3 regions of the Neorhizobium descurainiae genome follow, and region 3 is predicted to be linked to each of the others. Evidence: predicted binding sites of a transcription regulator. Region 3 holds the regulator's gene; each other region holds the start of a gene.
What was found. The regulator PhoB, encoded in region 3, activates phosphate uptake and scavenging genes when phosphate is short. The targets are predictions, from matches to a motif close to TGTCATNNANCTGTCAT.

Region 1 (3,272 bases), on a different contig from region 3:
GGCTGCGCATGACGGTTTCAGCCGGCGCCAATGTCGGCGAGCGGCTGATGGCGATCGGCGACCGGCATTACGGCAATATCCGCAAGACGGCGAGCGATTGGCTCACCCGGGTGGAAATTTCCACCGACCGTATCGACGACCAGCCGCGCGCCTTTTCCGGCGGCATGCGCCAGCGCCTGCAGATCGCCCGCAATCTCGTCACCGGCCCGCGCCTCGTCTTCATGGACGAACCGACCGGCGGCCTCGACGTGTCGGTCCAGGCGCGCCTGCTCGACCTGGTGCGCGGCCTCGTCAACGATCTCGGCCTGTCGGCGATCGTCGTCACCCACGATCTCGCTGTCGCGCGCCTGCTATCGCACCGGATGATGGTGATGAAGGACGGCCACGTGATCGAGCACGGGCTTACCGACCGGGTGCTCGACGACCCCCGCGAGCCCTATACCCAGCTTCTCGTGTCTTCGATCCTGCAGGTTTGAGGGAGATATCGTCATGGCCACCCCCCTCGTCGTCTCGGAAGTCTTCAAGAGCTTCATCATGCACCTGCGCGACGGCATCCGGCTGCCGGTCGTCAACGACGTCAATTTCTCCGTCGCCAGCGGCGAATGCGTCGTTCTCGGCGGCCCCTCCGGCATCGGCAAGAGCTCGATCCTGAAAATGCTCTACGGCAACTATGCCGTCGACGCCGGCCAGATCCTCGTGGACCACAAGGAACGGCTCGTCGACATCGCCGGCGCCGATCCGCGCACCATTCTCGACGTGCGCCGGCATACGATGGGCTATGTCAGCCAGTTCCTGCGCACCGTGCCGCGCGTCGCGGCCCTCGATGTCGTCGCCGAGCCGCTCGTCGCCCGCGGCGTCGAGGCTCCGGAGGCAAGGGAAAAAGCCTCCGGACTGCTCGCGAAACTCAACCTGCCCCGGGAGCTCTGGTCGCTGCCGCCGGCGACCTTTTCCGGCGGCGAGCAGCAGCGCGTCAACATCGCCCGCGGCTTCATCACCAGCCACCGTATCCTGCTTCTCGATGAGCCGACCGCTTCGCTAGACGCCGTCAACCGGCGGGTCGTCGTCGAGATGATCACGCAAAAGAAGCGCGAGGGCGTCGCCCTCCTCGGCATCTTCCACGACGAGGAAGTGCGCGAGGCCGTCGCCGACCGCATTCTCGACGTGGCGCAGTTTTCTCCCCGAAAGGCGGTTGCGGCATGAGCAAGAAACTTGGCATCGAGCCGCTGGTCCATCCGAGCGCCAGCGTCACCAATTCCACGCTCGGCCGCTATACGGAAGTCGCCGAGCGCTGCCGTATCTCCGAGGCCGAGATCGGCGACTATTCCTACATCATGCAGGACGGCTCGATCTGGTGCGCGACGGTCGGCAAGTTCGTCAACATGGCCGCTTCGGTGCGCCTCAACGCCACCAACCATCCGACCTGGCGCGCAACGCTGCACCACTTCACCTATCGTGCCGCGAACTATTGGGACGATGCCGAAGACGAGCAGAGCTTCTTCGAATGGCGGAGAGACCATCGCGTCGTCATCGGCCATGACGTCTGGATCGGCCACGGCGCGACCGTGCTGCCGGGCGTCACCGTCGGCAATGGCGCGGTGATCGGTGCCGGCGCTGTCGTTTCGAAGAACGTCGCCCCCTATACGATCGTCGGCGGCGTGCCGGCAAAGCTCATCCGCGAGCGTTTCACAAAAGCGGTCGGCGAGGCGATGGACAGGCTCGCCTGGTGGGATTGGGACCATCGGAAATTGAGGGCTGCCCTTGAGGATTTCCGGGCACTTTCGGCGGAGGAATTCCTGTCGCGCCATGCGTCGTAACATAACCGTTACGAACATCGGGGGATTGTAACAATACCGACATAAAACCGACATTCAGGCTTCACGAAGCCCCGCTAATCGAAACGGTATAACAGGATTGGACGGGCAAGAGAGCATGAAGTTCGAGCTGAGGAATGTCACCCGCCGCTTCGGCGATCGTATCGCGGTCAACGCCGTGAACGTCGAGATTCCCCAAGGCCAGATGGTCGGCGTCATCGGCCGTTCCGGCGCCGGTAAATCCACCCTCCTGCGCATGATCAACCGCCTGCAGGAGCCGAGCGCCGGCTCCATCCATTTCGGCGGCGTCGAGGTCTCGGCGCTGAAAGGCGTCTCGTTGCGCAACTGGCAGCGCGACTGCGCGATGATCTTCCAGCAGTTCAATCTGGTGCCGCGCCTCGACGTGATGACCAATGTGCTGCTCGGCCGCCTCAATCACCGCTCGACAGTGATGAGCCTCCTGAAAATCTTCAGCCGCGACGAACGCGTCATGGCGATGGCCGCGCTCGAAAGGCTCGGCATCGAGCAGACGGCGCTGCAGCCGGCCGGAACGCTTTCCGGCGGCCAGCAGCAGCGCGTCGCGATCGCCCGCGCCCTCATGCAGGCGCCGAAAATGGTGCTCGCCGACGAGCCGATCGCCTCGCTCGATCCGCTCAATGCCAAGATCGTCATGGATGCGCTGCGCGACATCAACGAACGCGAAGGCATCACCGTCATCACCAACCTGCACACGCTCGATACCGCCAGGCACTATTGCGAGCGCATCATCGGCATGGCCGGCGGCCGCGTGGTTTTCGACGGCCCGCCGCAGGCTCTCGATGCCACGGCCGTCCGTGAAATCTACGGTTCCGACAAAGACGGGGCTGGTATCGACGAGTCCATGACATCGACCAGTCTCGCCTCGACGAAGCGCGCCGATGTCGTTCTTTCCGGCGCGATGGCCGAAGCAGCCGTCGCGCGCTGACCCCTTTACGGCCGAGGGGGACGACGGCCGTAACACTGACAAAACCATGTCACTAAAGGAGACTTCCATGTCTGCATTCCGCAAGATCCTGATGGCGACGATCGCTGTCGCTGCTCTCGCCGGCAACGCTGCCGCCCAGGACGTCAAGGTCCTGCGCATCGGCCTCGACGGCGGTGAAAACGAAGCCGACCAGGTTCGCCGCACCGAGTGCGTCAAGCCGGGCCTCATCAAGGCCACAGGCGTTTCCGAAGTCCAGCTCTTCCCGTCGCCGAACTACAACGGCGTCATCCAGGGCCTGCTCGGCGGCACGATCGACCTCGCCGTCATGGGCGCTTCCTCCTACGCCTCGATCTACCTCAAGGACCCGAACGCCGTCACCCCGGTCCTGACCACCAAGCAGGCCGACGGCTCGACCGGCTACTACTCGATCATGGTCGCCCGCAAGGATAGCGGCATCAAGACGCTCGCCGACGCCAAGGGCAAGAAGCTCGGCTTCG
Region 2 (3,272 bases), on a different contig from region 3:
ACAGAACCGTGACGCCGACCGAAAAGACGAAGGTCGCCCAGAGAGCATTCAGGTAATCCGGATCATCCAGCAACCGCGTGTAATTCGCAAACCAGACGAAAGTTTCTTTCAGGCCGAAGGGATCCTGGCGAAGGAACGATTGCCAGATCGCCTGGGCAGCAGGCCATACGAAGAAGATGAGCGTGATGACAAGCTGCGGTGCCAGCAGGAAATAAGGCAGGACGCGGTTATGAAAAACGGTGCGCTTGGTTTGCATGGCGAGGGTGTGCCCAAGGAAATGCCCTCCCCGGAAATCGGGGAGGGCTTGATGGCGACAAAGACGCTCAGTTCGAGTTTGCAGCTTCGAATTCGCGCAGGATGGCGTTGCCAGCCTTGGCAGCGTCGTCGAGAGCCTGCTGGCCAGTCTTCTTGCCGGACAGAACGGTTTCGAACTGCTGGTCGACCAGGTCGCGGATCTGCGTCAAGTTACCGAAGCGGACGCCCTTGGAATTGTCGGTCGGCGTGCCGCGGGTGATCTGCTTGATGGCAATGTCCGAGCCCGGGTTCTTCTCATAGTAACCCTGCTTCTGGCCAAGCTCGTAAGCAGCATTGGTGATCGGCAGGTAACCGGTGAACTGGTGCCAATCGGCCTGGACCTCCGGCTTGGAGAGATAGGTGAAGAACTTGGCAACGCCTTTGTAGACATCGGGGTTCTTCTGGCCGTTGAGGGTCCAGAGCGTGGCGCCGCCGATGATAGAATTCTTCGGCTCCTTGGTGACGGTATCGTCATAAGGCATCGGCGCGAAGCCGACCTTGAAGTTCTTGGCGTTGTTGATGACGCCGGCGCGCGAAGCGGACGAGCCCATGTAGACGGCGCATTGCTGCGAATAGAAGCTCGGAGCGGTTTCGGCGCCGCCGCCCGGACCGCCGTACTTGAAGATCTTGGCGTCCTGCCACTTCTTCAGGTTATCCCAGAATGCGGCCTGTTCCTTGCCGTTGAACTTGAATTCGGTCTCCAAGCCGCCGAAGCCGTTCTGCAGCGTGCCGAAAGGCAGGTTCTGGATGGCCGAGTAGTTTTCGAGACCGACCCAGGTCGCAGCATAGGAGAGCGTGAAGCCACACTGAGCAGCGCCGGAATCGACGATCTTCTTGCCCATTTCGGCCAGCTCGGCCCAGGTCTTCGGGGCAACTTCCGGATCAAGGCCAGCCTTCTGGAAGACGTCCTTGTTGTAGTACATGATCGGCGTCGAGGAATTGAAGGGCATCGACAGGATGTTGCCTTCAGCATCGGAATAGTAACCGACGACCGGCGCGAGGAAGCCCTTCGGATCCCACGGCTCCTTGTTGTCAGACATCAGTTTGTAGACCGGATAAACGGCGCCCTTGGCGGCCATCATCGTGCCGGTGCCGACCTCGAAGACCTGAACGATCGCCGGCTGCTGATTGGCGCGGAAAGCCGCGATCGCAGCGGTCAGGGTTTCCGGATAGGTACCCTTGAAGACCGGAACGACCTTGTAATCGCTCTGGCTTTCGTTGAACTTCTGGGCGACTTCCTCGAGCTTCTTGCCGAGCTCGCCGCCCATGGCATGCCACCAGGTCACTTCGGTCGCAGCGAGCGACGAGCTTGCCGACAGGGCAACCGCGAACGCGGCCATCGAAAGCTTCTTGAACATGTTGACGTCCTCTCCACCTTTGTTAGGGTCGAGGATCGCAATAGGGCCCGGCTGTGACAGCCCCTTAACAGTTCCATGTCAGATTTGTTACATTGCACAGCCATGCAACAATTTCACGGAAGTATCAGAAAGCATCCGGAAAATGCCGGGGCAAACGTCCCGGAAGCACCGCGACGACGTCATAGCGCTGTGACAGTCGCGCGGCATCCTTACGTTTCGCCAGCCAGAGATCGCTCGCGGACCGGATGCGCTTCTGGGCAGTGAAACCGACCGCATCGACGGCCTCCCGCTCACCGATCCGTGCCTTGACCTCCACGAACACGACGAGGTCGCCCTTGCGGGCGATGAGATCGATCTCTCCGAGCCTGGTGCGATAGCGGATCGCCAGGATGCGATAGCCCTTGGCCATCAGATAGAATGCGGCGAAATATTCCGAGACATGGCCCCGTCTTTGGGCTCTCTGGCGCTGGGCTCTCTGGCGATCGGCCTTGCGGCGTTTCAGGTCTGCGTCGTCGTCCGTTACCACCCTCAGCCCTCGGCCTTCAGTTCCAGGAGCCGCTGGTAAAGGTCCTTGCGGGCAAGCCCTGTGAGCCTGGCCGCTTCCGCCGCCGCCTTAGCGGCCGGCATGGCGGAAGAAAGCTCGCGCAACAGCATGTCCACCTCCACCTCGCCCGGGGCCTCTTGGGCTTCCGGCGGCGCCACGATCAGGACGATCTCGCCCTTCACGCTGCGGTCGTCATTATAATAGGCGGCGAGCTCCTCCAGCGTGCCGCGGCGGAATTCCTCGAAGGTCTTCGTCAGCTCGCGGCAGACGCAGGCACGGCGGCTCTTTCCGAGAACCTCGGCGGCGGCGGCAACGGTCGCGCCGATGCGGTGCGGGGATTCGAAGAAGATCAGCGTCGCCGGCACTCTCGAAAGCTCGGCCAGGCGGTCCCTTCTCCCCTTGTCCTTCGCCGGGAGGAAGCCTGCGAAGAGAAAGGCATCGGACGGCATGCCGGAACCGACGAGCGCTGCAAGCGGCGCGGACGCGCCGGGGATCGGCACGACCTTGTGGCCTGCCTCGATCGCCATCCGGCCGAGCCGGTAACCGGGATCGGAGACGAGCGGCGTGCCGGCATCGGAAACCAGCGCTACGGATTTGCCCTCCGCCAGCGCAGCGACAAGCTTCGGCCCCGCCTCCTCGGCATTGTGCTCGTGATAGGCGAAAGGCCGGTTGACGATGCCGTAGCGGTCGAGCAGCACGCGGGTGACGCGGGTGTCCTCGCAGGCGAGCACGTCGGCGCCGGAGAGCGTTTCGAGCGCACGCAGCGTGATATCACCGAGATTGCCAATCGGGGTCGCGACCAGATAGAGCGCCGGCTCCAGCGGCCTTGCGGGCACGAATGTGTTGGCGACGCGATAGCCGCGCTGCGCGGTCTTCAGGTCATCGGTCACGGGATGTCACGCGGGATCGGATAATCATGGCTCTTTATGATGGAGCCGGCCCGCTTCGGCAAGTAAAGCCCGGGGTCGGGACAATGTCATGTTTTCTGTGTGCAAGTGCGCGCCACGATATCGAATTGAGCCGGTAACCTCTCGTTCACCTCTTGCTTTTCTCCGCCTTTGTCTGCCATTTTGCCG
Region 3 (3,272 bases):
CAGGCAGGCACCTGCATATGTGACAAAAATGACTCTCCCCAACAGCAAGTTGGGGAAAACCAAGAAATCGATTCCTGCAGATTCTCCCGACTCTTGCCACGGAGTCAGCCTCACACTAGGTTAATCGTCAATTACTAGACTGCATGCGGCGGAACTAGTCACCTCAAGCATAGATGTAGTGGGTGTTGCGGAATGATGTCTGCAGCAAAGGTGGAAGGATTCTGCATGCCTGCAACGTTCAAAGGCGGAGAACGGGCATGAACTGGACAGACGAGCGCGTCGAAAAACTCAAAAGATTGTGGTCGGAAGGCTTGAGCGCCAGCCAGATCGCCGCACAACTCGGAGGCGTGAGCCGCAATGCCGTGATCGGCAAGGTGCACCGCCTCAGCCTGCCGGGCCGGGCAAAGGCCGGCGGCACCATGGCCACGGGCCGTTCGGCGGCCAAGCGGACCACGTCGGCGCCCCGGGCTCCGAACTATGCGTCGCGTGTCGCCACCCGGACCGTCGCCCGCGCAGTCGGCGCGACCCTTCTCAAGGAAGAGATCGAAGTCGAGGCTTTCGAGGAGATGGAATATCGTCCGGCCGCCAATGTGGTGGTGCCTATCTCCCGTCGCCTCGCCCTGACCGAGCTCACCGAGCGCACCTGCAAGTGGCCCGTCGGCGACCCGCTCAAGGAAGATTTTCACTTCTGCGGCTGCGACTCCCCGGACAACTCGCCCTATTGCGGCTACCACACGCGGCTTGCCTACCAGCCGGTGCACGAGCGCCGCAGGGCCGCCGCCCGGGCCTGAGAAGAGCACGGCAGGACGATGCATTGAAAGCGGGCCCCGGCCCGCTTTTTTCCTGCGTATGGCAGCTATGCCGCGCCGAGGCTTGCCGAACGGCGCGAAAACACCTATCTCATTGCGGCGAGGACGACCTCCCCCATACCGGGCACAATGTCGGGACGACCCGAGGCTTTATTCTTGGGTTAAGAAATGCGCTCGACACGTGATCGTATCCGCCACGCCATCAGCTTCGAAGTCATCGCGCTTCTCATCGTCACGCCGCTCGGGGCGCTTGCCTTCGGCAAGCCGGTTTCCGACATCGGCGTCATCGCGATCGGCGGCGCGACGATCGCGACCGGCTGGAATTATCTCTACAACCTCGGCTTCGACCATCTGATGCGGCGGCTGACCGGTGGCACGCAGAAGACGCCGGCAATACGCGTGGGCCATGCCGTCCTTTTCGAGGTGGGCCTGCTCATCGTGCTTCTGCCGTTCGTCGCCTGGTATCTCGGCATCAGCCTGTGGGAAGCGCTGATCATGGACGTGGCTTTTGCCGTCTTCTACGTCTTCTATGCCTTCATCTTCAACTGGGGCTATGACCGGCTGTTTCCGCTGCCGGAATGGCAGGAGGCGGAGGCGCGCTGACGCGCGCCTCTTTCGGCAGTCAGGATTCCATCGAATAACCGGCCCCACGGACGGTGCGGATGACGTCCTGCATGTTGGAGAAGTTCAGCGCCTTGCGCAGGCGTCCCACATGCACGTCGACGGTGCGCTCGTCGACATAGATGTCGTGGCCCCAGACGCCATCCAAAAGCTGCGAACGGGAGAAGACCCGGCCGGGCGACGCCATCAGGAACTCCAGCAGGCGGAATTCCGTCGGGCCGAGGCGGACTTCACGGCTCTTGCGATGCACGCGATGGGTCTCGCGGTCGAGCTCGATGTCGCCGCAGCGCAGAACGCTGGAGAGCACTTCCGGGCGGGCGCGCCGCAGCATGGCTTTGACACGGGCCATCAGTTCCGGCGTCGAGAAGGGCTTGACCACATAGTCGTCCGCCCCCGTGGCCAGGCCACGGACGCGCTCGCTCTCTTCGCCGCGGGCGGTCAGCATGATGATCGGCAGGCGCTCCGTTTCGGGGCGCATGCGCAGACGCCGGCAAAGTTCGATGCCGGAAACGCCGGGCAGCATCCAGTCGAGGATCAGAAGATCCGGCGTGCGCTCCTGAAGCCTTATCTCGGCCTCATCCCCACGCAGGATCGTCTCGACGTCGTAACCTTCAGCTTCGAGATTGTAGCGAAGAAGCACGCTCAGCGCTTCCTCATCCTCCACGACAGCGATTTTTGGCAGCATTCTCACTCTGCTCCGTCAGCATTCCGTCATTCGGTGATCGCGCCGAGGGTGTTCGACGTGTCGTCCTTGGGACGCTCGCCTTCCGGCTGGGCACCCGTCGTCATGTAGTAGATCGTCTCGGCTATGTTGGTAGCATGGTCGCCGATGCGCTCGATGTTCTTGGCGCAGAACAGGAGATGGGTGCAGGTGGTGATGTTGCGCGGATCCTCCATCATGTAGGTGAGGAGCTCGCGGAACAGCGACGTGTACATCGCGTCGATTTCCTCGTCGCGGATGCGGATCGCCTCGGCCTTCTCGGCGGAACGGCTCGCATAGACGTCGAGCACTTCCTTGAGCTGCACGAGCGCGAGATCGGAAAGGTGCTCGATGCCGCGTGCAAGCTTGCGCGGCACGCCGGTGCCCTGAACCGCGATGACCCGCTTGGCGGTGTTCTTGCCGAGATCGCCGACGCGTTCCAGATCGCCGGCGATGCGAAGGGTGCCGACGATCTCGCGAAGGTCGGACGCCATGGGCTGGCGCTTGGCGATCGTGACGATCGCCTTGTCCTGGATCTCGCGCTCGGCGTGGTCCAGGATCACGTCGTCGGAGATGACCTTCTGGGCGAGCGCAGAGTCGGAGTTCACAAGCGCGCGCACGGCATCCGAGCACATCTGCTCGGCCAGGCCGCCCATTTCGGAAATGCGGCGGCTCAGATATTTCAGTTCATCGTCGTAGGCCGACAGGATATGGGTCGATGCCATCTTCTAATCCTCGAAATTGGTGTCAGGCGGCACAGTCGGCTGATCAGCCGAAACGACCCATGATGTAATCCTGGGTACGCTGGTCGTCCGGGTTGGTGAACATCTTGTCCGTGTCGTTCTCCTCGACCAGCTGGCCGAGATGGAACATGGCGGTGCGCTGGGACACGCGGGCGGCCTGCTGCATCGAATGCGTCACGATGACGATCGTGTAGTTGGCGCGCAGTTCGTGGATGAGTTCCTCGACCTTGGCGGTGGCGATCGGATCGAGCGCCGAACAGGGTTCGTCCATCAGGATGACTTCCGGCGACACGGCGACCGCGCGGGCGATGCACAGACGCTGCTGCTGGCCGCCGGAAAGGCCGGTGCCGGATTCCAGCAGCCGGTCCTTCACTTCGGTCCAAAGGCCGGCGCGCTGAA

Region 1: a site for PhoB is predicted at 1,852-1,868, ahead of phnC (phosphonate ABC transporter ATP-binding protein). Genes of this name have one in related genera too.
Region 2: a site for PhoB is predicted at 1,728-1,744, ahead of ugpB (sn-glycerol-3-phosphate ABC transporter substrate-binding protein UgpB). Genes of this name have one in related genera too.

What each region holds. Positions count from the first base shown of each region.
Region 1 is NZ_JBLFFK010000008.1:150,232-153,503, reverse strand. It holds gene phnK (phosphonate C-P lyase system protein PhnK) at 1-476, shown strand, start outside; gene phnL (phosphonate C-P lyase system protein PhnL) at 490-1,200, shown strand; gene ACMGE0_RS16120 (DapH/DapD/GlmU-related protein) at 1,197-1,814, shown strand; gene phnC (phosphonate ABC transporter ATP-binding protein) at 1,930-2,775, shown strand; gene phnD (phosphonate ABC transporter substrate-binding protein) at 2,843-3,272, shown strand, end outside.
Region 2 is NZ_JBLFFK010000017.1:29,742-33,013, reverse strand. It holds gene ugpA (sn-glycerol-3-phosphate ABC transporter permease UgpA) at 1-256, opposite strand, end outside; gene ugpB (sn-glycerol-3-phosphate ABC transporter substrate-binding protein UgpB) at 324-1,652, opposite strand; gene ACMGE0_RS23980 (YraN family protein) at 1,777-2,178, opposite strand; gene rsmI (16S rRNA (cytidine(1402)-2'-O)-methyltransferase) at 2,181-3,086, opposite strand.
Region 3 is NZ_JBLFFK010000018.1:114,386-117,657, forward strand. It holds gene ACMGE0_RS25130 (GcrA family cell cycle regulator) at 258-791, shown strand; gene ACMGE0_RS25135 (PACE efflux transporter) at 978-1,412, shown strand; gene phoB (phosphate regulon transcriptional regulator PhoB) at 1,432-2,115, opposite strand; gene phoU (phosphate signaling complex protein PhoU) at 2,142-2,855, opposite strand; gene pstB (phosphate ABC transporter ATP-binding protein PstB) at 2,899-3,272, opposite strand, start outside.